2 regions of the Pseudomonas sediminis genome follow, and region 1 is predicted to be linked to the other one. Evidence: predicted binding sites of a transcription regulator. Region 1 holds the regulator's gene; the other holds the start of a gene.
What was found. The regulator FliA, encoded in region 1, starts transcription of late flagellar genes. The targets are predictions, from matches to a motif close to CTAAAGTTTNNNNNNNNNNNGCCGNTAA.
Positions count from the first base shown of each region.

Region 1 (10,421 bases):
CGTTTACTCAGTTCCCTGATCCGTGCATCGCGCACGGCGTCACGCTTGGCCTGTTCGTCCAGCAGGCGTTGCTGGTTGCGGTACAGGCCTTTGCAGACGATGCCCAGGGCCACGCATAGCAGCGCCACGAAGGCCAGAGCCGCGGCAAGCATGGCGAATTCGGACATGGCTCAGATGCTCTCCAGCTCCGACCACTCTTCCTCGGACATCATCTTGTCCAGCTCGACCAGAATCAGCAGTTCGCCGTTCTTGTTGCACACGCCCTGGATGAACTTGGCCGACTCGTCGTTGCCGACATTCGGTGCAGTCTCGATCTCGGACTGACGCAGGTAGACCACTTCGGCCACACTGTCGACCAGGATGCCGACCACTTGTTTGTCCGCCTCGATGATGACGATACGGGTGTTGTCGGTCACCGGCGCCGAACCCAGGCCGAAGCGCTGGCGGGTATCGATCACGGTCACCACGTTGCCGCGCAGGTTGATGATGCCCAGCACGTAGCTAGGTGCACCCGGCACCGGGGCGATCTCGGTGTAGCGCAGGACTTCCTGAACCTGCATCACGTTGATGCCGTAGGTCTCGTTGTCCAGGCGAAAGGTCACCCACTGCAGAATCGGATCTTCGGCACCCTGTGCAGAACTTTTCTTCATGTCCCTAGCCTCGTCAAAAACCGCTCAGTGCGGCATGTGCGGGTCGACCCGCTTGTCATTAACTATAGAGCCCGTTGGCACAGGCCCACCAATTCTCAATGCAGTTTTCCGCCATTCAGGCGTTTCGCCGCACCGCTGGCGATCAGCTCGGCCAACGCAGCCACATCGAGCAGCGCGCACATGTGCTCGATCACCGTACCGGCCAGCCAGGGCCGCTGGGTACGCTGGCTGCGCCACTTGACCTCGCTCGGGTCCAGGCGAATCGAGCGGCTGACCTGATGCACCGCCAACCCCCACTCGTAGCCCTGCACGGAAATCACGTATTGAAGGCCTTCGCGGAAGTCCTCGCGATAACGGTCTGGCATCACCCAACGGGCTGTATCCAGTACTTTCAGGTTACCGGCCTGGCTCGGCAGGATGCCAAGAAACCAATCCGGCTGACCAAACAGCGGCGTCAGTTCCTGTCCTTCGAGCGGATAGATCGAGCCCAGGCAAATCAGCGGCACGGCCAGGGTCAACCCGGCCACGTCGAACAACAGGCACTCGAAGGGCTCCTCGGCCCAGGTCGGACGACCATCGGCCAGCAAGGCAGCCGGTTGCGGCGCCAGCTCGGCAAGGATGGCAACTTCCGGCGGAGCCTCTTCGATCACCGGCGCCTGCACCGGCGCAAGCAACTCCACCGGCGCAACGGCCAATGCGACCGGCTCGACCAGGCGTGCATCGCGCACCTGCTCCTCGAGCACCGCGGCCTCGAACTCGTCCAGACTGACGGACATCTCCAGTTCGGCGGCAGCTTCCTGCAGCAGCCCATCGAGGTAGGACTGCAGAGCCAGCTGGGAACGCGTAGCGGTGGCGAGGTTACGACTCATGACTGGAACCCGGAATAAGATCTTGACAGCCTATCGGCCGCGGCATGCTCCGACTTGAGTGTCGCAGTTCAACACAGACGCTCATTTCAAGCCACCTGCGCCGCCGGCTGATGACTCAACAGATGCTTGAGCAGCGCTCGGTAGGCGATGACGCCACGGCTGTTCGCATCGAACTGCGAAGGCGTGCGCCCAGCCCGGCTGGCATCACGCAAGCGCGTGTCGACCGGAATGTAAGCCGGCCACAGGTGCTCAGGGTAAGTGTTGCGCAGTAGCCGCAGCGTACTCATGGACGCCTGGGTGCGGCGGTCGAACAGCGTCGGCACGATGGTGTAAGGCAAAGCCTGCTTACGCGAGCGATTGATCATCGCCAGCGTGGTGATCATGCGCTCCAGGCCTTTCACTGCGAGGAATTCAGTCTGCACCGGTATCGCCAGTTGCTGGCTCGCCGCCAGGGCGTTGACCATCAGTACGCCGAGCAAGGGCGGGCTGTCGATGATGGCGTGATCGAAATCCTCCCACAGCTGCGCCAGGCTCTTGGCGATCACCAGCCCCAAGCCATTCTGCCCTGGCGACTGGCGCTCGAGCGTGGCCAGCGCGGTGCTCGACGGCAACAGGGAGATATTCTCGTGACTGGTGCTGTGCAGCAGTTGCTTGGGCAGGCCCTGCGGCACATTGCCCTGATGCAGGAACAGATCGAAGCAACTGTGCTCCAGCGTATCGGGATCATGACCGAAATAGCTGGTCATCGACCCATGCGGGTCGAGATCGACGACGATCACGCGCTTGCCGGCATCGGCCAACAGGCCTGCCAGCGCGATGGAGGTGGTGGTCTTGCCGACCCCGCCCTTCTGATTGGCTACTGCCCAGACTTTCATCTTCTCTCATCCTCCCGGCAAGAGGCGCTCAGGCCGAGAATGGCTGTCGCACGCACGCAGCAGGCGACTAGGATTTGACGGCTCACGACTGTGGAACCCCCGACGCAGACGCCGGTGCAGGTTGCGTGCCAGCATCGGACTGCTGGGTTGCGGCGCTGCCAGCGCCACGTCGCGTGTCGAGATTGCGGGAAATCACCAGCACGACCCGACGGTTTCGCCCCCTACCCTCTGCGGTAGCATTGTCGGCCACCGGCTGGAATTCGCCATACCCCACTGCGGCCAGGCGCGAAGGGTCGACGCCATCCATGGCCAGCATACGCACGATGCTTGAGGCGCGCGCCGAAGACAGCTCCCAGTTGGTCGGATACTGGGCAGTCTGGATCGGCAGGTTATCGGTGAACCCCTCGACCTTGACCGGATTCTGGTAAGGCGCCAGGATTTTGGCCACCTTCTCGATAATATCGAAAGCCTGATTGTTCGGAATCGCATCGCCGCTAGGAAAGAGCAGACTGGAGCTGAGCTCGATCTCGATCCACATCTCGTTGCCGCGCACGGTCAGCTGATCGCTCTGGATCAGGTCGCCAAAGGCCTCACGCACGCTGGAGGCGATGCTTTGCAGGGTCGAATCCGAACTGGGGTCGTCCTTCGAGGTGTTATCAGGCTCACTGGTGCGCGGCCGCTCCTCACCGACCGGGATCGGCTTGATCGAGCGATCAGGCTGATTGAACACGCCTGTCAGTGACTCCGAGAGGATCTTGTACTTGCCTTCGTTGATCGAGGAAATCGAGTACATCACCACGAAAAAGGCGAACAGCAAGGTGATGAAGTCGGCATAGGAGACCAGCCAACGCTCGTGATTCTCGTGCTCCTCATGATGCCGCCTGCGCGCCATGCCATACCTCCATCAGTCCATGAAGCCTTGCAGCTTCAGTTCGATGGAGCGCGGATTCTCACCCTCGGCGATGGACAGGATGCCTTCGAGGAGCATCTCGCGGTAACGCGACTGGCGCAGCGCGATGGACTTGAGCTTGTTGCCTATCGGTAGCAGCAGCAGGTTGGCAAAACCGACACCGTAGATGGTGGCAACGAACGCCACGGCAATGCCACTGCCGAGCATGCTGGGATCAGCCAGGTTCCCCATCACGTGGATCAGGCCCATTACCGCGCCGATGATGCCAATGGTCGGCGCATAGCCGCCCATGCTCTCGAACACCTTTGCAGCCTGGAAATCGCGCACCTCCTGGGTATAGAGATCGACCTCGAGAATGCTACGAATGGATTCCGGCTCGGCGCCATCGACCAGCAACTGCAGGCCTTTGCGCGCATAAGGGTCAGGCTCGGCATCGGCCACCGCCTCGAGACCGAGCAGGCCTTCCTTGCGCGCCACCATGCTCCAGCCGGTCACACGATTGATGCCACCTACCAGATCGATACGAGGCGGGAAAAATATCCAGCGCATGATGCTCATCGCGCGCTTGAACACCTGCACCGGCGCCTGCAGAAAAGCCGCGCCCAATGTGCCACCGATGACGATCAGCGCCGCCGGACCGTTGAGCAACGCTCCGGCGCTGCCCCCTTCCAGGTAATTGCCACCCAGAATGGCGACGAACGCCAGGATGACGCCGATTAGGCTCAGTACATCCATGCGCGGGTTCCACACTTAACCTGGGTCACTGGCAAGCCTCGGTCAGGTGCCGGCCGATGTCATCCAGGCCATAGACGGCATCCGCCAGATTGGCCTTGACCACGGCCATGGGCATGCCATAGATCACGCAACTGGCCTCGTCCTGCGCCCACACCTGACTGCCGCCCTGCTTGAGCAGGCGCGCGCCCTCACGGCCGTCGGCGCCCATGCCGGTCAGCACCACGGCAAGCACCTTGTCGCCATAGGACTTGGCGGCCGAGCCGAAGGTGATATCGACGCAGGGTTTGTAGTTGAGGCGCTCGTCACCCGGCAGGATTTTTATCGCGCCGCGCGCATCGACCATCATCTGCTTGCCACCAGGCGCCAGCAGCGCCAGGCCAGGGCGCAGAATATCGCCGTCCTCAGCCTCCTTGACCTGAATGCGGCACAGCTTGTCCAGGCGCTCGGCGAAGGCCTTGGTGAAGGCCGCTGGCATGTGCTGGATCAGCACCAGCGGTGCCGGGAAGTTGGCTGGCAGCTGTGTCAATACACGCTGCAGCGCCACCGGGCCACCAGTAGAGGTGCCAATGGCCACCAGTTTGTAAGCCTTGCGCTTGGGTGCAGACGAAACCGCTGCCCCACCACCGGTACGTGCAGGAGCTGCGGGAACGGGAACCGCAGGCCGCGTCGAAACGGCCGGGCGACTAATCGGCGCCGCACTCGGGCTCGCCGCAGTCGGCGCCGGAGCCACCGCAGCCGAGCTGAAACGACGGTTGCTGCGCGCGATGCTATGCACCTTCTCGCAGAGCATCTGCTTGACCTTCTCAGGGTTACGCGAGATGTCTTCGAAGTTCTTCGGCAGAAAATCCACCGCACCGGCGTCCAACGCATCAAGCGTCACGCGGGCGCCTTCGTGGGTCAGCGAAGAGAACATCAACACTGGCGTCGGGCAGCGCTGCATGATGTTTCGAACCGCAGTGATGCCGTCCATCATCGGCATCTCGTAATCCATGGTGATCACATCGGGCTTGAGCGCCAATGCCTGATCGATGGCTTCACGTCCGTTGGTGGCCGTCCCTACCACCTGAATACTGGAATCGGCAGACAGAATTTCCGAAACACGCCGGCGGAAGAAGCCGGAATCGTCCACCACCAAGACCTTGACAGTCATAAACACTCCTAGACGGCACGGGCTTCGGCCCGTGCCGCAAAACCATCAGAAACGCCGAGCGTAGCGCTTGAGCATGCTCGGTACGTCGAGAATCAGCGCGATGCGACCGTCGCCGGTGATGGTCGCCCCGGACATGCCCGGAGTGCCCTGCAGCATCTTGCCCAGTGGCTTGATTACCACTTCTTCCTGACCCACCAATTGATCGACGACAAAACCGATGCGCTGGCTGCCCACGGTGAGGATCACCACGTGACCTTCGCGCTGTTCCTCCTGGAAGGCCTGCGGTACCAGCCAACGCTTGAGATAGAACAGCGGCAGCGCCTTGTCACGCACGATCACCACTTCCTGGCCATCGACCACGTTGGTGCGCGACAGGTCGAGGTGGAAGATCTCGTTGACGTTGACCAGCGGGAAGGCGAATGCCTGGTTTTCCAGCATCACCATCAGCGTGGGCATGATCGCCAGGGTCAGCGGCACCTTGATGATGATCTTCGAGCCCTGACCCTTCTGCGAGAACACGTTCACCGTGCCGTTGAGCTGGGTGATCTTGGTCTTGACCACATCCATGCCGACACCACGGCCGGACACGTCGGAAATCTCGGTCTTGGTCGAGAAGCCCGGGGCGAAGATCAGGTTGTAGCATTCGAACTCGTTCAGGCGATCCGCCGCGTCCTTGTCCAGCAGGCCCTTTTCCACGGCCTTGGCGCGCAGCACGTCGGCATCCATGCCCTTGCCGTCGTCGGTGATCGACAGCAGGATGTGATCCCCTTCCTGCTCGGCGGACAGCACCACACGACCGGCACGGGCCTTGCCGGCCTTCTCGCGCTCCTCCGGCGTTTCCACGCCATGGTCGACGGCGTTGCGCACCAAGTGCACCAGCGGGTCGGCCAGGGCCTCGACGAGGTTCTTGTCGAGGTCGGTCTCTTCGCCCACCAGCTCGAGGTTGATCTCTTTCTTCAGGTTGCGCGCCAGATCGCGGACCAGACGCGGGAAGCGGCCGAACACCTTCTTGATCGGCTGCATGCGGGTCTTCATCACCGAGGTCTGCAGGTCCGCAGTGACCACGTCGAGGTTCGACACCGCCTTGGACATCGCCTCATCGCCGCTGTTGAGACCCAGGCGTACCAGGCGGTTACGCACCAGCACCAGCTCGCCGACCATGTTCATGATCTCGTCGAGGCGCGCGGTGTCGACGCGTACGGTGGTTTCCGCTTCGCTCGCCGCCGGTGCCTTGTCACCAGCAGGTGCCGGCGCGGCTGCGGCGCGGCCAGCAGCGGGCTCGGCCTTGGCTGGAGCGGCCGGCTTGGCGGGCGCAGCAGGTGCAGCAGGTGCAGCAGCTTTGGCCGCTGCGGCGGGCTTGGCTACAGGTGCAGCCGGTTTCGCTGCCGGAGCGGGAGCAGCCGGCTCACTCGGCGGCACGAACTTGCCCTTGCCGTGCAACTGATCGAGCAGCGACTCGAACTCGTCGTCGGTGATGTCATCACCGGCAGGCGCCGGCGGTTCGCTGGCAGCGACGGCTGGCGCGGCGGTTTCGGCCGGGCCGGAGAACTGCCCCTTGCCGTGCAGCTGGTCGAGCAACGCCTCGAATTCATCGTCGGTGATGTCGTCACTGGCAGGCGCCGGCGCCGGTGCGGCAGCACTGGCGGTGCTGGCAGGCGTCTCGACCGGGCCACTGAACTGCCCCTTGCCATGCAACTGGTCGAGCAGCGACTCGAACTCGTCGTCGGTGATGTCGTCACTGGCAGGCGCCGCCGCTTCCACGGCCGGGGCATCGCCCAGGGCGTCGAGCAGCTGTTCGAACTCGCTGTCGGTGATGTCGCCGGATGCCGCAGCAGCCGCAACCGGCTCAGGCTCCGGCTCGGGTTCCGGCGCGGCTGCCACGACCGGCGCAGGCGCCGGCTCGGCACCAGCCGGTTCAGCCAGGCGCGCCAGCGCGGCCAGCAGTTCCGGCGTGGCAGGCGTCGGCTCGCGGCGCTCGCGCACCTCGCCGAACATGCCGTTGACTGCATCAAGAGCCTCGAGCACCACGTCCATCAGCTCCGAGTCGACGCGACGCTCACCCTTGCGCAGGATGTCGAACACGTTCTCGGCTATGTGGCAGCACTCCACCAGCTCGTTGAGCTGGAGGAAGCCCGCTCCGCCCTTGACGGTATGGAAACCGCGAAAGATGGCGTTGAGCAGGTTCATGTCGTCCGGCCGGCTTTCCAGCTCGACCAACTGCTCGGACAACTGTTCGAGAATCTCGCCGGCCTCTACCAGGAAGTCCTGGAGGATCTCTTCATCGGCGCCGAAGCTCATATTGTGTGCTCCTTAGAACCCTAGGCTGGACAGCAGGTCGTCGACATCGTCCTGACTGGAGGCAACGTCATCACGCTTATCGGCATGAATCTGCGGACCTTCACCCCGCGATGGCTCTTTTATTTTTTCCTGTTCGGCACGCAACGCTTCGTGGTCATGCTGAATGCCGGCAAAACGGTCGACCTGGCTGGCCATCAGCATCAGCTTGAGCAGGTTGCCTTCCACCTCGGTCACCAGCTGGGTGACCCGCTTGATCACCTGCCCGGTGAGGTCCTGATAGTCCTGCGCCAGCAGAATGTCGTTGAGGTGATTGGACAGTTTGGCGCCGTCACGCTCACTGCGCGCCAGGAACAGCTCGACGCGCTTGGCCAGCTCGCGGAACCCTTCGGCGCCCATCTCGCGACGCATGAAACGGCCCCATTCGGCGCTCAGGCTCTGCGCCTCATCGCTCAGGTCATTGACCAGCGGAGCGCTCTGCTCCACCAGGTCCATGGTGCGGTTAGCCGCCCTCTCGGTCTGGGTAACGACGTAGTTCAGGCGTTCGGTCGCATCGGCGATCTGCGACAGCTCCTGCGCATGCGGCATGCGCGGGTCGATCTGAAAGTTGACGATGGCGTTGTGCAGCTCACGGGTCAGCTTGCCGACCTCGTGATAGAGCCCGCGATCACGGACCTTGTTGAGTTCGTTGATCAGTTGCACCGCGGCGCCGAAATTGCCTTGTTCGAGGCTATCGACCAGGTCACGGGCGTTGTTTTTCAGGGTCGACTCGAGGTCACCCATCGTGGAGTCATCATGTTCCATAGCACCCTCGCGGCCGACATCAGCCGTTGACTCGCTCGAAGATCTTCTCGATCTTTTCCTTCAGCACCTGGGCGGTGAAGGGTTTGACCACGTAGCCATTCACGCCGGCCTGAGCCGCCTCGATGATCTGGTCGCGCTTGGCTTCGGCGGTCACCATCAGCACCGGCAGGTGCTTGAGACGCTCGTCGGCGCGAACGGCGCGCAGCAAGTCGATACCGGTCATGCCGGGCATGTTCCAGTCGGTCACCAGAAAGTCGAAGCTGCCGCTCTGCAGCATCGGCAGCGCCGACGTGCCGTCATCGGCTTCTGCGGTGTTGGTGAAACCCAAGTCCCGCAAGAGGTTCTTGATGATCCGTCGCATCGTCGAGAAATCGTCAACGATGAGGATTTTCATGTTCTTGTCCAAGTCGACCTCCGTACAGTCCCAAACGTATTGCGCTTGCAACTACGTCCTTTAATCGAGAAACCGCTTCCGCCTGCGAGTACGCCGCTGTTCAGCCTGCGCGCCATTCACTCAGTCGCGAGCGCAGGCGTGCCGCGCACTGACTGTGCAGTTGGCTCACACGTGACTCGCTAACCCCCAGCACTTCACCGATTTCTTTCAAGTTCAGTTCTTCATCGTAATACAGCGCCAGCACGAGACGTTCACGCTCGGGCAAACCGGCGATGGCCTCGGCCAAAGCCGCCTGAAAGCGTTCGTCTTCGAGGTCCCGCGAAGGTTCGAGGTGGGTGTGCCCGGCGTCTTCGTGCAACCCGCCGTGCTCGCCATCCTGCAAGAGGTCGTCGAAGCTGAACAGGCGGCTGCCCAAAGTGTCGCCAAGAATGCCGTAGTAATCCTCCAGACTCAATTGGAGTTCGGCAGCAACCTCGTGATCTTTAGCGTCGCGCCCGGTTCGGGCTTCGACTGCACGAATCGCATCGCTGACCATACGGCTGTTACGGTGCACGGAACGCGGCGCCCAATCGCCCTTGCGTACCTCGTCGAGCATGGCACCGCGAATGCGGATGCCGGCGAAGGTTTCGAAACTGGCACCCTTGCTGGAGTCGTATTTGCGCGAGGCCTCGAGCAGCCCGATCATCCCCGCCTGGATCAGATCATCGACCTGCACGCTGGCTGGCAGGCGTGCCAGCAGGTGGTAGGCGATGCGCTTGACCAGGGAGGCATAGCGCTCGATCAACTGGTGCTGGGAGTCCTGCGCCTGCGCCTTGTTGTACATACGAAGTCCAGAAGCTGCTGTCATACGGCACTGTCAGCCGTCGGTTGCTGCACCAGACGCTCGACGAAGAACTCCAGATGGCCGCGGGGGTTGGCCGGCAACGGCCAGGTGTCGACCTTCTGAGCAATCGCCTTGAACGCCAGGGCGCACTTGGATCGTGGGAACGCCTCATAGACGGCACGCTGCTTCTGCACGGCCTTGCGCACGCACTCGTCGTAGGGCACGGCGCCGACATACTGCAGGGCGACATCAAGAAAACGATCCGTCACCTTGGTCAGCTTAGCAAAGAGATTGCGCCCTTCCTGCGGACTGTGAGCCATGTTGGCCAGGACGCGGAAACGGCTGATGCCATGGTCACGGTTGAGCAGCTTGATCAGGGCGTAGGCATCGGTGATGGAGGTCGGTTCGTCGCACACCACCACGAGGATTTCCTGCGCCGCCCGGACGAAGCTGACCACCGCATCGCCGATACCGGCGGCGGTGTCGATCACCAGGACATCGAGGTTTTCGCTGATGTCGCTGAATGCCTGGATCAGCCCGGCATGCTGCATCGGCGTGAGGCTGACCATGCTCTGCGTGCCCGACGCGGCCGGCACGATGCGAATGCCGCCCGGCCCCTGCAGCAGCACGTCACGCAGATCGCACTCGCCGGCGATCACATCGGCCAGGGTGCGCTTGGGTGTGAGCCCCAGCAGCACGTCGACGTTGGCCAGCCCCAGGTCGGCGTCCATCAGCATCACCCGCCGACCGAGGTCGGCCAGGGCCATGGACAGATTCACCGACACATTGGTCTTGCCGACGCCACCCTTGCCGCCGGTCACCGCAATCACCTGTACGGGATGCATACCCATGTTCTTTCTACACCTTGTCTAACTTCGACTTGACCATCAGGCCGTTCACTCCCGCGCTCATGCGC
Region 1 is NZ_CP154631.1:3,560,627-3,571,047, reverse strand. It holds gene AAEQ75_RS16775 (DUF2802 domain-containing protein) at 1-167, opposite strand, end outside; gene AAEQ75_RS16770 (chemotaxis protein CheW) at 171-650, opposite strand; gene AAEQ75_RS16765 (CheW domain-containing protein) at 746-1,519, opposite strand; gene AAEQ75_RS16760 (ParA family protein) at 1,606-2,394, opposite strand; gene motD (flagellar motor protein MotD) at 2,477-3,286, opposite strand; gene AAEQ75_RS16750 (flagellar motor protein) at 3,299-4,039, opposite strand; gene AAEQ75_RS16745 (protein-glutamate methylesterase/protein-glutamine glutaminase) at 4,065-5,189, opposite strand; gene AAEQ75_RS16740 (chemotaxis protein CheA) at 5,235-7,487, opposite strand; gene AAEQ75_RS16735 (protein phosphatase CheZ) at 7,500-8,288, opposite strand; gene AAEQ75_RS16730 (chemotaxis response regulator CheY) at 8,308-8,682, opposite strand; gene fliA (RNA polymerase sigma factor FliA) at 8,783-9,529, opposite strand; gene fleN (flagellar synthesis regulator FleN) at 9,526-10,356, opposite strand.

Region 2 (10,421 bases), 1.3 Mb from region 1:
ACCACGCCTTCGAGCTGGGCGCCATTCACGCCGCCAGCCTTGTTGATCTGCTCGATGGCCATCTTGGCGCCGATGAACTGCATTTCGCCGTACTGGGCAACTGCGCCGGTTACCGGGCCAGCCAGGGCGATCTTGATGTTGTCGGCTGCCATCGAATAACTGGCCGCCCCCGCCAGTGCCATTGCCGCGAACAGCTTGGAAATCTGCTTAGCCTTGTTCATGAGTGCTCCACTCTTATGTTTTCGTTGTTGTAGTTCTTGCGGCCGAAGCTGCAGAACCGGGTCTGTAACCCCGGTAGTGCCTCCGGCAACTGTACCGGAACAGTGTAGAGCGCGCATTTGCGCCTTGAAAAGCCGGCAGTTGGAGGCGAAACACGGGGGTGTCGCTAAATTGCAAGGAATGTATAGAAATACGGCGTGGCCTGGGCTGGCTGCTGAACGTCGTGCGGTTGCCTGGGATGCCGCCGGCGCTATCATTGCGCGCCACCATTCAAAGTCATCGACACGGGACACACCATGACGGATCAATCTAGCACCCTCTATGCCAAGCTGCTCGGCGAGACAGCGCCGATTCGCTGGCAGGAACTGCAGCCATTCTTCGCTCGTGGCGCGCTGCTCTGGGTCGAGGGCAATCAGGATCTGGTGGCGGTCGCGCAGGCCGTGGCCGAGAACGATCAGGTTCGAGTTGCGCAATGGATGAACCAAGGCCTGCTGTGCAAGTTCGAAGATTCACGTGCCGAAGATCTGCTCACGCGTGATCCGCAACTGTGGGCGGTGGTGGTGGCGCCCTGGGTGCTGGTACAGGAGAGGGCAGGTAGTTCGGCTTTGCACTGAAATGATGCATGCAGGGCTGCGGGTCGCGGGCTAGACTCTGCGGATACGCCCGTCCGGGTGCGCGCAGCATCAAGACAAAGGAATGAACCCATGTTCGAACCCGGCCATCTGCATCGCAGCAATCCTCCTGGCCAGAGCGGTCAACCCGGTTACAGCATCGATTTCTACTATGAAGTGCGTGAGGACCCGCAGGAGGGGCCCATGCTGCACGGGCGCCTGGTAGGCGAGATCGACGGCAAGGCGTTCGAAGAAGTCTTTGAGATGCATCGCGATACCGCATTCAACTTCGCCAGCGTGATTTCACGGCTGACGGCCAAGCATGGTCTGCCCGCCAACCATAGCCCGATCATGTCGGCGCATGCCGAGTACGACGCGATCTTCGAGGATATTCGTGCCAAGCTGCACGCCAAGCCGGGCGAGGCGGTGGACCTCGACCACCTGGAGCGCGACGGCCTGACGTAATCCTATGGCTGTTCGAGGATGAAAAAAAACCGGATGCTGAGATCCGGTTTTTTCATTTTCGGGGGCGTGTTTCAGGCTGCGACGAAACCTGCAGGGTAGGCCAGCGAGGCTTGGCTGCTTTGCACTTCGGCGATGGTTTCGCGCACGACCTGCTTGGCCAGGCAAGCGCACTTGCCACACTGGCTGGCGATGCCGAGTGTGCCGCGTACTTCACGATAGCTGCAGCAGCCCTCGTAGACCGCATCGCGGATTTGAGTATCGGTGACACCTTCACAGAGGCAGACGTACATAAGCAAGGCTCGTCTTGGTGGTTCTGTTCGATGGGTCGGATACTAATGTTAATGAGAATGCTTGTCAAAGATCTATTGCGAATGCTCGCAGTGCCTGACGAACGGTTTTCGGCCGTTGGCCAGACATTAAAAAACCGGCCTGGGCCGGTTTTTTAATGTACGCGAGAGATTGCGTGTTACTGATCGAACTCGTCCCAGCCGCCCATTTCCTTCCAGCGATTGACGATGCCGCAGAACAGCTCAGCGGTCTTCTCGGTGTCGTAGCGCGCCGAGTGCGCTTCTTTGCCGTCGAACTCGATACCAGCGGTCTGGCAGGCTTTGGCCAGCACGGTCTGGCCATAAGCGAGACCGGCGAGGGTAGCGGTGTCGAAGCTAGAGAAGGGGTGGAAGGGATTGCGCTTGATACCGCACCGTGCCACCGCAGCATTGAGGAAACCCAGGTCGAAGCTGCTGTTGTGGCCGACCAGGATCGCGCGCTTGCAGCCAGCCGATTTGATCGACTTGCGCAGGCCCTTGAAGATTTCCCCCAGCGCGTGCTCCTCGCTGACGGCCATGCGCAGCGGGTGATCGAGCTTGATGCCGGTGAATTCCAGCGCGGCTTGTTCGATATTGGCGCCTTCGAACGGTTCGATGCGGAAGAAGTGGGTGTGATCCGGGTAGAGGAAGCCGCTCTCGTCCATGGCGATGGTGGTCGCGGCGATTTCCAGCAGGGCATCGGTGGCGCAGTTGAAACCGCCGGTCTCCACATCCACCACCACCGGCAGGTAGCCGCGAAAGCGTGCCGCCATCGGCGTGCGCGGGCCGGACGGCAAGCTCGGCTCGAGTTCGTCGTCGTAGTTGTCTTCGCTCACGCCTGAGCCTCCAGCAATTTCCAGCGCAGGGTTTCGCCAGCGCGCAGCGGCACGACGCTGTTGTCGCCCAGGGGCAGGGTGGCCGGTACGGTCCACTCTTCGCGCACCAGGGTGATGCTGTCGCTGTTGCGCGGCATGCCGTAGAAGTCCGGGCCGTGGAAGCTGGCGAAGGCTTCCAGCTTGTCCAGCGCGTTGCGCTGTTCGAAGGCTTCGGCATACAGCTCGATGGCCGCATAGGCGGTGTAGCAGCCGGCGCAGCCGCAGGCGGCTTCCTTGGCATGCTTGACGTGCGGTGCCGAGTCGGTGCCGAGGAAGAATTTGACGTTGCCACTGGTGGCGGCGTCGAGCAGGGCCTCCTGGTGCACGGTGCGCTTGAGAATCGGCAGGCAATAGAAGTGTGGGCGAATACCGCCGACCAGCATGTGGTTGCGGTTGTACAGCAGGTGATGCGCGGTGATGGTGGCGCCGACGTTGGCCGAGGTGGCCTCGACGAACTGCACGGCGTCACGGGTGGTGATGTGCTCGAACACTACCTTCAGTGTGGGGAAGCGCTCGACCACACGGGTGAGGTGCTCGTCGATGAAGGCTTTCTCGCGGTCGAACACGTCGATCTCGGCGCGAGTCACTTCGCCGTGTACCAGCAGCAGCATGCCGACTTCGGCCATAGTTTCGAGGGCCGGGAAGATCTTGTCGATGCTGGTTACGCCCGAGTCGGAATTGGTGGTGGCGCCGGCCGGATAGAGCTTGGCGGCATGCACGAAACCGCTGGCCTTGGCCGCACGCACGTCCTCGGGGCTGGTGTTGTCGGTGAGGTAGAGCACCATCAGCGGCTCGAAGCGGCTGCCAGCCGGGCGTGCAGCGAGAATACGCTGACGATAGGCATCGGCCTCTGCGGCATTGCGTACCGGCGGTACCAGGTTGGGCATGATGATGGCGCGGCCGAAAGTGCGCGCGGCATCGCCGACGGTATGTGGCAGCACCGCGCCATCGCGCAGGTGAATGTGCCAGTCATCGGGACGCAGGAGAGTCAGGCGGTCGGACATGGAGGCTTCCAGGCGGGTAAAACGTGGCCGCATGGTAACTGAAAAGCGCCTGTTCGCGCTCGCGCCGACGCGACAATCGCACGCAGGGTGTCAAGTTTCCGCGCGCCTGACCGATACCCCGTGAGAATGCCGTGAACCGTCGTGGAGCCTGTCGTGCGTGCGCCCAATTTCCTTCTGATCAGCCTGCTGGTTGGCATGCCCTTGTGCCTGCCAGCGCATGCCATCAGCTTCCAGACACGGCTGGAGAAGGTGGAGTGGACGGTCGAGGGCGATCAGTTCGAATGTCGCCTGAGTCAGCCGATCAGCAATTTCGGCAGTGGTGAGTTCGTGCGCCGTGCTGGCGAACAGGTCACTTTTCGTCTCAAGGCGCGTGAGCGCTGGATGGGCGCGGGGTCGGCGACCTTGCTCGCTGCAGCGGCGCCCTGGCAGCCAGGGCGCGGCGATATCAACCTGGGGGTGGTCAGCGTCGGTAATGGCGAGGTGCCGTTCAACAGCTCGCAGGAGCAGGGCTCGCGCCTGCTAACCGGCTTGCTCGAAGGGCGCAGCCCGGTGGTGCGTCATCGCACGCTCAATAGCGGCGATAACCTGGAAGTGCGGCTGCTGCCGGTCAAGTTTCACAAGGCATATGATGATTACCAGGCCTGTACCGCCAAGCTGCTGCCGGTCAATTTCGATCAGATTCGCCAGGCGCAGATCGGCTTTCCCGGTGGCGGCATTGATCTCGATCCGATGGCCAAGGCCAAGCTCGATATCGTCCTCGACTTCGTCAAGGCTGACCCCACCATCAACAGCTTCCAGATCGACGGCCATGCCGACAACAGCGGCAATCGCCTGACCAATCGTGACCTGTCACGCCGCCGCGCGCTGGCCGTGCAGGAGTATCTGGTGGCCGGCGGCATACCGGTCGAGCAGATCACCATGCGCTTTCACGGCGAGCGCTACCCGCTGGTGCCGAACAACAACGAAGCCAATCGCGCCAAGAATCGCCGTGCGACCCTGCGCCTGGATCGTATGCCAGCGTCGGACGCCCCGGTACAGAGCGCCCCGCAGACCGCTCCACCAAGCCCCCCGGTTGACCCGGCCGGAAGTACGCCCTCCTAGCAAAAAAGCCGATTCTTCCCGTCGCTTCGTCATCACAAGCTGTCGCGCCCCTGTAAATTGAGGCGCGAGGCCAGTAGAATCACGGGTTTTACCGTACAACCCGTGGAGTGATGGCATGGCGGACGTCAAAAAGGTAGTTCTGGCCTATTCCGGTGGCCTGGACACCTCGGTGATCCTCAAGTGGCTGCAAGATACCTACAACTGTGAAGTGGTGACCTTCACCGCCGATCTCGGCCAAGGTGAAGAGGTCGAGCCGGCCCGCGCCAAGGCTCAGGCAATGGGCGTCAAGGAAATCTACATCGACGACCTGCGCGAAGAGTTCGTCCGCGATTTCGTCTACCCGATGTTCCGCGCCAACACCGTCTATGAAGGCGAGTACCTGCTGGGTACTTCCATCGCCCGTCCACTGATCGCCAAGCGCCTGATCGAAATCGCCAACGAGACCGGCGCCGACGCCATCTCCCACGGTGCTACCGGCAAGGGCAACGACCAGGTGCGTTTCGAGCTGGGCGCCTACGCGCTGAAGCCTGGCGTGAAAGTCATCGCCCCGTGGCGCGAGTGGGACCTGCTGTCGCGCGAGAAGCTGATGGACTACGCCGAGAAGCATGCCATCCCGATCGAGCGTCACGGCAAGAAGAAGTCGCCGTACTCCATGGATGCCAACCTGCTGCATATCTCCTATGAAGGTGGTGTGCTCGAAGACACCTGGACCGAGCACGAAGAAGACATGTGGCGTTGGACCAAGTCGCCGGAAGCGGCGCCGGACACCCCCACCTATATCGAGCTGACCTACAAGGCCGGTGACATCGTCGCCATCGACGGCAAAGCCATGACCCCGGCCACCGTGCTGGCCGAACTGAACCGCATCGGCGGCGAGAACGGCATCGGCCGTCTGGACATCGTCGAGAACCGCTTCGTCGGCATGAAATCCCGTGGCTGCTATGAGACCCCCGGCGGCACCATCATGCTCAAGGCCCACCGCGCTATCGAGTCGATCACCCTCGACCGCGAAGTGGCTCACCTGAAAGACGAGCTGATGCCGAAATACGCCAGCCTGATCTATAACGGTTTCTGGTGGAGCCCGGAGCGTCTGATGCTGCAACAGATGATCGACGCCTCCCAAGCCAATGTGAACGGCGTGGTCCGCCTGAAGCTGTACAAAGGCAACGTCATCGTCACCGGCCGCAAGTCCGACGATTCGCTGTTCGATGCCAATATCGCGACCTTCGAGGAAGATGGCGGCGCCTACAACCAGCAGGACGCGGCGGGCTTCATCAAGCTCAACGCTCTGCGTATGCGTATTGCTGCAGGCAAGGGTCGCAAGCTGGTCTAAGCTCAGCCACCTGCGCCACAAGAACCCCGGCCATGTGCCGGGGTTCTGCTTTTTAGGAGTACAACCTGATGAGACTGCTGCACACCATGCTGCGCGTCGGCGATCTGGACAAGTCCATTGCCTTCTACACCGAAGTGCTGGGCATGACCCTGCTGCGCCGTAAGGATTATCCGGATGGGCAGTTCACTCTGGCCTTCGTCGGCTACGGCGACGAGGCGCACAACAGCGTGATCGAGCTGACCCACAACTGGGGCGTCGAGCACTACGAGCTCGGCACCGGCTACGGCCATATCGCTCTGGAAGTCGAGGATGTCTACAAGGCCTGCGAGGATATTCGCGGCCGTGGCGGCAAGATCACCCGCGAGCCGGGCCCGATGAAGCACGGCACGAGCATCCTGGCCTTCGTCGAGGACCCGGACGGTTACAAGATCGAACTGCTTTCCCCGTCTCGCCGCGTCTGATCGCGACATACGAAAAGCCCCGCAATCACAGACTGTGTGAAAACCTAGCAGTCTGAGAGCAAGCTGAAGACAATGCCTCCATCAGTCGATGGGGGCATTGTCGTTTATGGGCTACATCCAGGGCGAAGGTCGTCAGCAAAGCAGCCTGTTTCCTCCCACATTGGAGGAGCTGGTGCCGGAGGATCACCTGGTACGGGTGATCGAGGCCTATGTCGCCCGCCTGGATCTGCAGGCTCTGGGTTTCAGCAAGGCCGAACCACTCAAGACTGGACGTCCTGGCTATGATCCAGCGGATCTACTCAAGCTTTATCTGTACGGTTACTTCCAGCGCATCCGCTCCTCCCGGCGCCTGGAAGCTGAGTGCCAACGCAATGTCGAGGTGATGTGGCTGCTGGGCCGATTGGCACCGGATTTCAAGACCATTGCTGATTTTCGCAAGGACAACAGCGCTGCTTTTCAGGCGACCTGCCGCACCTTCGTCCGGTTCTGTCGCCAGGTGGGGCTGATCAGCGGGCAACTCGTGGCCATCGATGGCAGCAAGTTTCAGGCGGTAGCGTCGCAACGCAAGCATCTGAGCCTGACGAAGCTCAAGCGTCAACAAGGCAAGCTGGAGGCGCAGATCGCCCGTTATCTGGCCGAACTGGACGAGGCTGACCGCAGTGAGGCCGCTGAAGTGGTTGATCGCAGTGCGGTCAAGGCTGCGCTGCAGCAGCTGGAGAGCCGACATGCCGATAACCTGACAGCCCAGGCGTTGATGGAGGTACAGGGGCTGGAGCAGTTCGTCGTGGGTGAGAGCGAGGCGCGCATGATGCGTACCCACTAGGGGGCTCGCGTGGCTTATAACGTGCAAAACGCGGTGGATGGCGAGCATGGGCTGATCGTGCATCATGCTGTCACTCAGGATGGCAGCGATAACCAACAACTGGAACCTATGGCCAAGGCTGCCCAGGCGATCCTGGCGCAGGAAGAGCTGACGGTTACAGCCGATGCCGGCTACTCCAATGGTGAGCAGTTTCAAGCGTGTGATGATGCTGGGATTACGGCCTATGTGCCGGAGAATCGGGGCATAAATAACAAGGGCGACGACACGCCGCTATTCGATCGCAGCGCCTTCAGCTACGACGCAGAAAACGACCAGTACCAATGCCCTGCAGGCCAATGGTTACCGCTCAAGCAGGTAAACGGCCTACAGCGCATTTATGCTCTACGCGGCGACTGCACGGCTTGTCCATTGAAATCACGCTGCACCAAGGCTAAACGTCGACACGTGACTCGGCATGTCCATGAGGCCGCATTCGAGCGCATGCATCAGCGGATGCAGGCGCATCCAGAGATGATGGTCAGGCGCCGATCCATCGTCGAACATCCCTTCGGCAACCTGAAGCAATGGATTTTGGGTAATGGTCGCTTCCTGCTCCGACAACTGCAGGGCGCTCGGACGGAAATGGCCCTGGCGGTCAACGCCTACAACCTGAAGCGTGCCATCAATGTGATGGGTGCCCGTCGGCTGATCGAGCTGTTGGGGTAAATCCCGCCTTCCATTTCCAAGCATCAAAAACACCAACGCCCCGAACCAGTCGGGGCGTTGGATTTTTCTGGCGTCAGTGCGTTTTCACACGCTCTGAATCAGCGGGGCTTCTTCTGTGCAACTCGATACTCAGATATCGAAATCGTATTCGGCCAGCTGTTTGTGCAGGCGACGCTCTTCGAGGAAGTTGTCGATGATGCGACGCTTGGTCAGGTTGGTCTTGGCGACTTCCACCGCAGGCTCGGCATCGTCCGATTCTTCCGCGACAAAGTCTTCGTCCAGTTCGAGGTCTTCTTTGTCAGTGCTCATCTATTCCACTCCAGGCCAGTGACTGGGGCCATTTGCGCACCTTATAGCGACAAAAATTGAGCGGGTAAAAAAGATTTTTTCAATCAGGAGATCGCCGGATTCTATGGTCGATCAATCGTCGGAGGTTTTCGCCTTGTACTCGCACAGGTCTTCGATGCGGCAGGCGCCACAACGCGGTTTGCGCGCGGTGCAGACGTAGCGCCCGTGCAGGATCAACCAATGGTGGGCGTCGAGCAGGTAATCCTTGGGCACGAACTTGAGCAGCTTCTTTTCTACCTCGACCACGTTCTTGCCTGGCGCGATGCCAGTGCGGTTGCTGACGCGGAAAATATGCGTGTCCACGGCCATGGCCAACTGGCGAAACGCCGTGTTGAGCACCACGTTGGCGGTCTTGCGGCCGACGCCGGGCAGCGCTTCGAGGTCTTCGCGGTTGTCCGGCACCACGCTGCCGTGCTTCTCGATAAGGAGGCGGCAGGCCTCGATGACGTTCTTCGCCTTGCTGTTGTACAGGCCGATGGTCTTGATGTACTCGGAAAGACCCTCAACGCCCAGGGCATAAATGGCCTCCGGCGTGTTGGCCACGGGAAACAGCTTGGCCGTGGCCTTGTTGACGCTGACGTCGGTGGCCTGAGCCGAGAGCGTCACGGCTACCAGCAGCTCGAAGGGGGTGCTGTAGGCCAGCTCGGTTTTCGGCTCGGGGTTGTCTTCGTGCAGGCGGCGGAAGATTTCCTGGCGCTTGGCAGCATTCATTCGATGACTCCGGTAACGCGAACGCGGCGGCTTTGGGCGGGTAGTTCGGGCGCGGCGGCCTTGGCTCGCTCGGCGGCGATCTGATCGATGCGGTTCTTGCCGGCGATCAGCAGGCCCAGAACGATGAACGCGCCCGGTGGCAGGATGGCCAGCAGGAAGCCGCGGTAATCGTGCACCAGGGTGAGTTTCCAATCGGCGGCGATGGGCCCGAACAGCAGGTGCATGTTGGCGAACAGTGCGCCAGTGCCGAGCAGTTCGCGGATGGCGCCGATCAGCACCAGCACGGTGCCAAAGCCCAGGCCCATCATCAGGCCGTCGTAGGCGGCGCGGGCCGGGTCGTGCTTGGCGGCGAAGCCGTCGGCGCGACCGAGGATCACGCAGTTGGTGGTGATCAGCGGGATGAAGATGCCGAGGATCTGGTACAGCTCGTAGGTGTAGGCCTGCATCAGTAGTTCGATGCAGGTGGTCAGCGCGGCGATGATCATGACGAAGGCCGGCAGACGCACAGCCGTGTTGACCACGCCACGTACCAGCGACACGGCGGTGTTCGAACACACCAGCACCACGGCACTGGCCAGGGCCAGACCCAAGGCGTTGACGGTGGAGTTGCTCACCCCAAGCAGCGGGCAAAGGCCGAGCAACTGCACCAGTGCGGGATTGTTCTTCCACAGGCCATTGAGGCTGATTTCGCGGTAGCTGGTCATCGTTCATCCTCCACCTGGCCCAGCAACTGGGCGCGGTGCGTGTCGAAGTAGCGCAGGGCGCCGTGCACGGCCTTGACCACAGCGCGCGGGGTGATGGTGGCGCCGGCGAACTGGTCGAAGTCGCCACGATCCTTTTTCACCGCCCAGCGCTCTTCGCCAGGGTCTTTCAGGGATTTGCCTTCGAAGCCGCGTATCCAGTCGCTCTTGGCCAGTTCGATCTTGTCCCCCAGTCCAGGTGTTTCCTTATGGCTGAGCACGCGCACGCCAGCCAGGCGGCCATCGGCGAAGATGCCCACCAGCAGGTGGATGGCCCCGCTGTAGCCGTCCGGAGCGGTCACCGGCAGGATCAGCGCGCTGGGCTCACCGCCCTTGAGTGCCAGGTAGGCCGACTGCGGGCTGCGATGGCCCAGCTCGGGAGCGTTGAGCTCGATGCGGTTATCCAGCAAGTGATTGTCGTAGCTGCCGGCCGGCAGGATTTCCGCCAGGGCACGCACCTGCGCTTCACGTTCGGCATTGGCGATGCGCTCGGCGGTGCCCTGTTGCAGCAGGGCGACGGTGCCGACGGTGCCGATAGCGAACAGGCCAAGCACCAGGGCGTTTTTCAGCATCGAGCGGCTGATTTCCGGCAGCATGCTCATTCTCCCAACTTGAAGCCGCTATTGGGCTTGCGGTGGCCGTAGCTGCGTGGCCGGGTGTAGTAGTCGATGGTCGGCGCCGTCAGGTTCATCAGCAGCACGGCGAATGCCACCGCATCCG
Region 2 is NZ_CP154631.1:248,402-258,822, reverse strand. It holds gene AAEQ75_RS01295 (branched-chain amino acid ABC transporter substrate-binding protein) at 1-221, opposite strand, end outside; gene AAEQ75_RS01290 (DUF2288 domain-containing protein) at 516-833, shown strand; gene AAEQ75_RS01285 (DUF5064 family protein) at 924-1,295, shown strand; gene AAEQ75_RS01280 (bacterioferritin-associated ferredoxin) at 1,367-1,585, opposite strand; gene rnt (ribonuclease T) at 1,762-2,436, opposite strand; gene pyrC (dihydroorotase) at 2,433-3,479, opposite strand; gene AAEQ75_RS01265 (flagellar protein MotY) at 3,633-4,580, shown strand; gene AAEQ75_RS01260 (argininosuccinate synthase) at 4,696-5,913, shown strand; gene gloA (lactoylglutathione lyase) at 5,982-6,374, shown strand; partial or broken gene AAEQ75_RS01250 (IS1182 family transposase) at 6,481-7,902, shown strand; gene AAEQ75_RS01245 (PA3496 family putative envelope integrity protein) at 8,032-8,211, opposite strand; gene nth (endonuclease III) at 8,323-8,961, opposite strand; gene AAEQ75_RS01235 (electron transport complex subunit E) at 8,958-9,665, opposite strand; gene rsxG (electron transport complex subunit RsxG) at 9,662-10,297, opposite strand; gene AAEQ75_RS01225 (RnfABCDGE type electron transport complex subunit D) at 10,300-10,421, opposite strand, start outside.
Region 2: AAEQ75_RS01265 (flagellar protein MotY) is a predicted target of FliA. The motif match lies at 3,569-3,596, and genes of this name have one in related genera.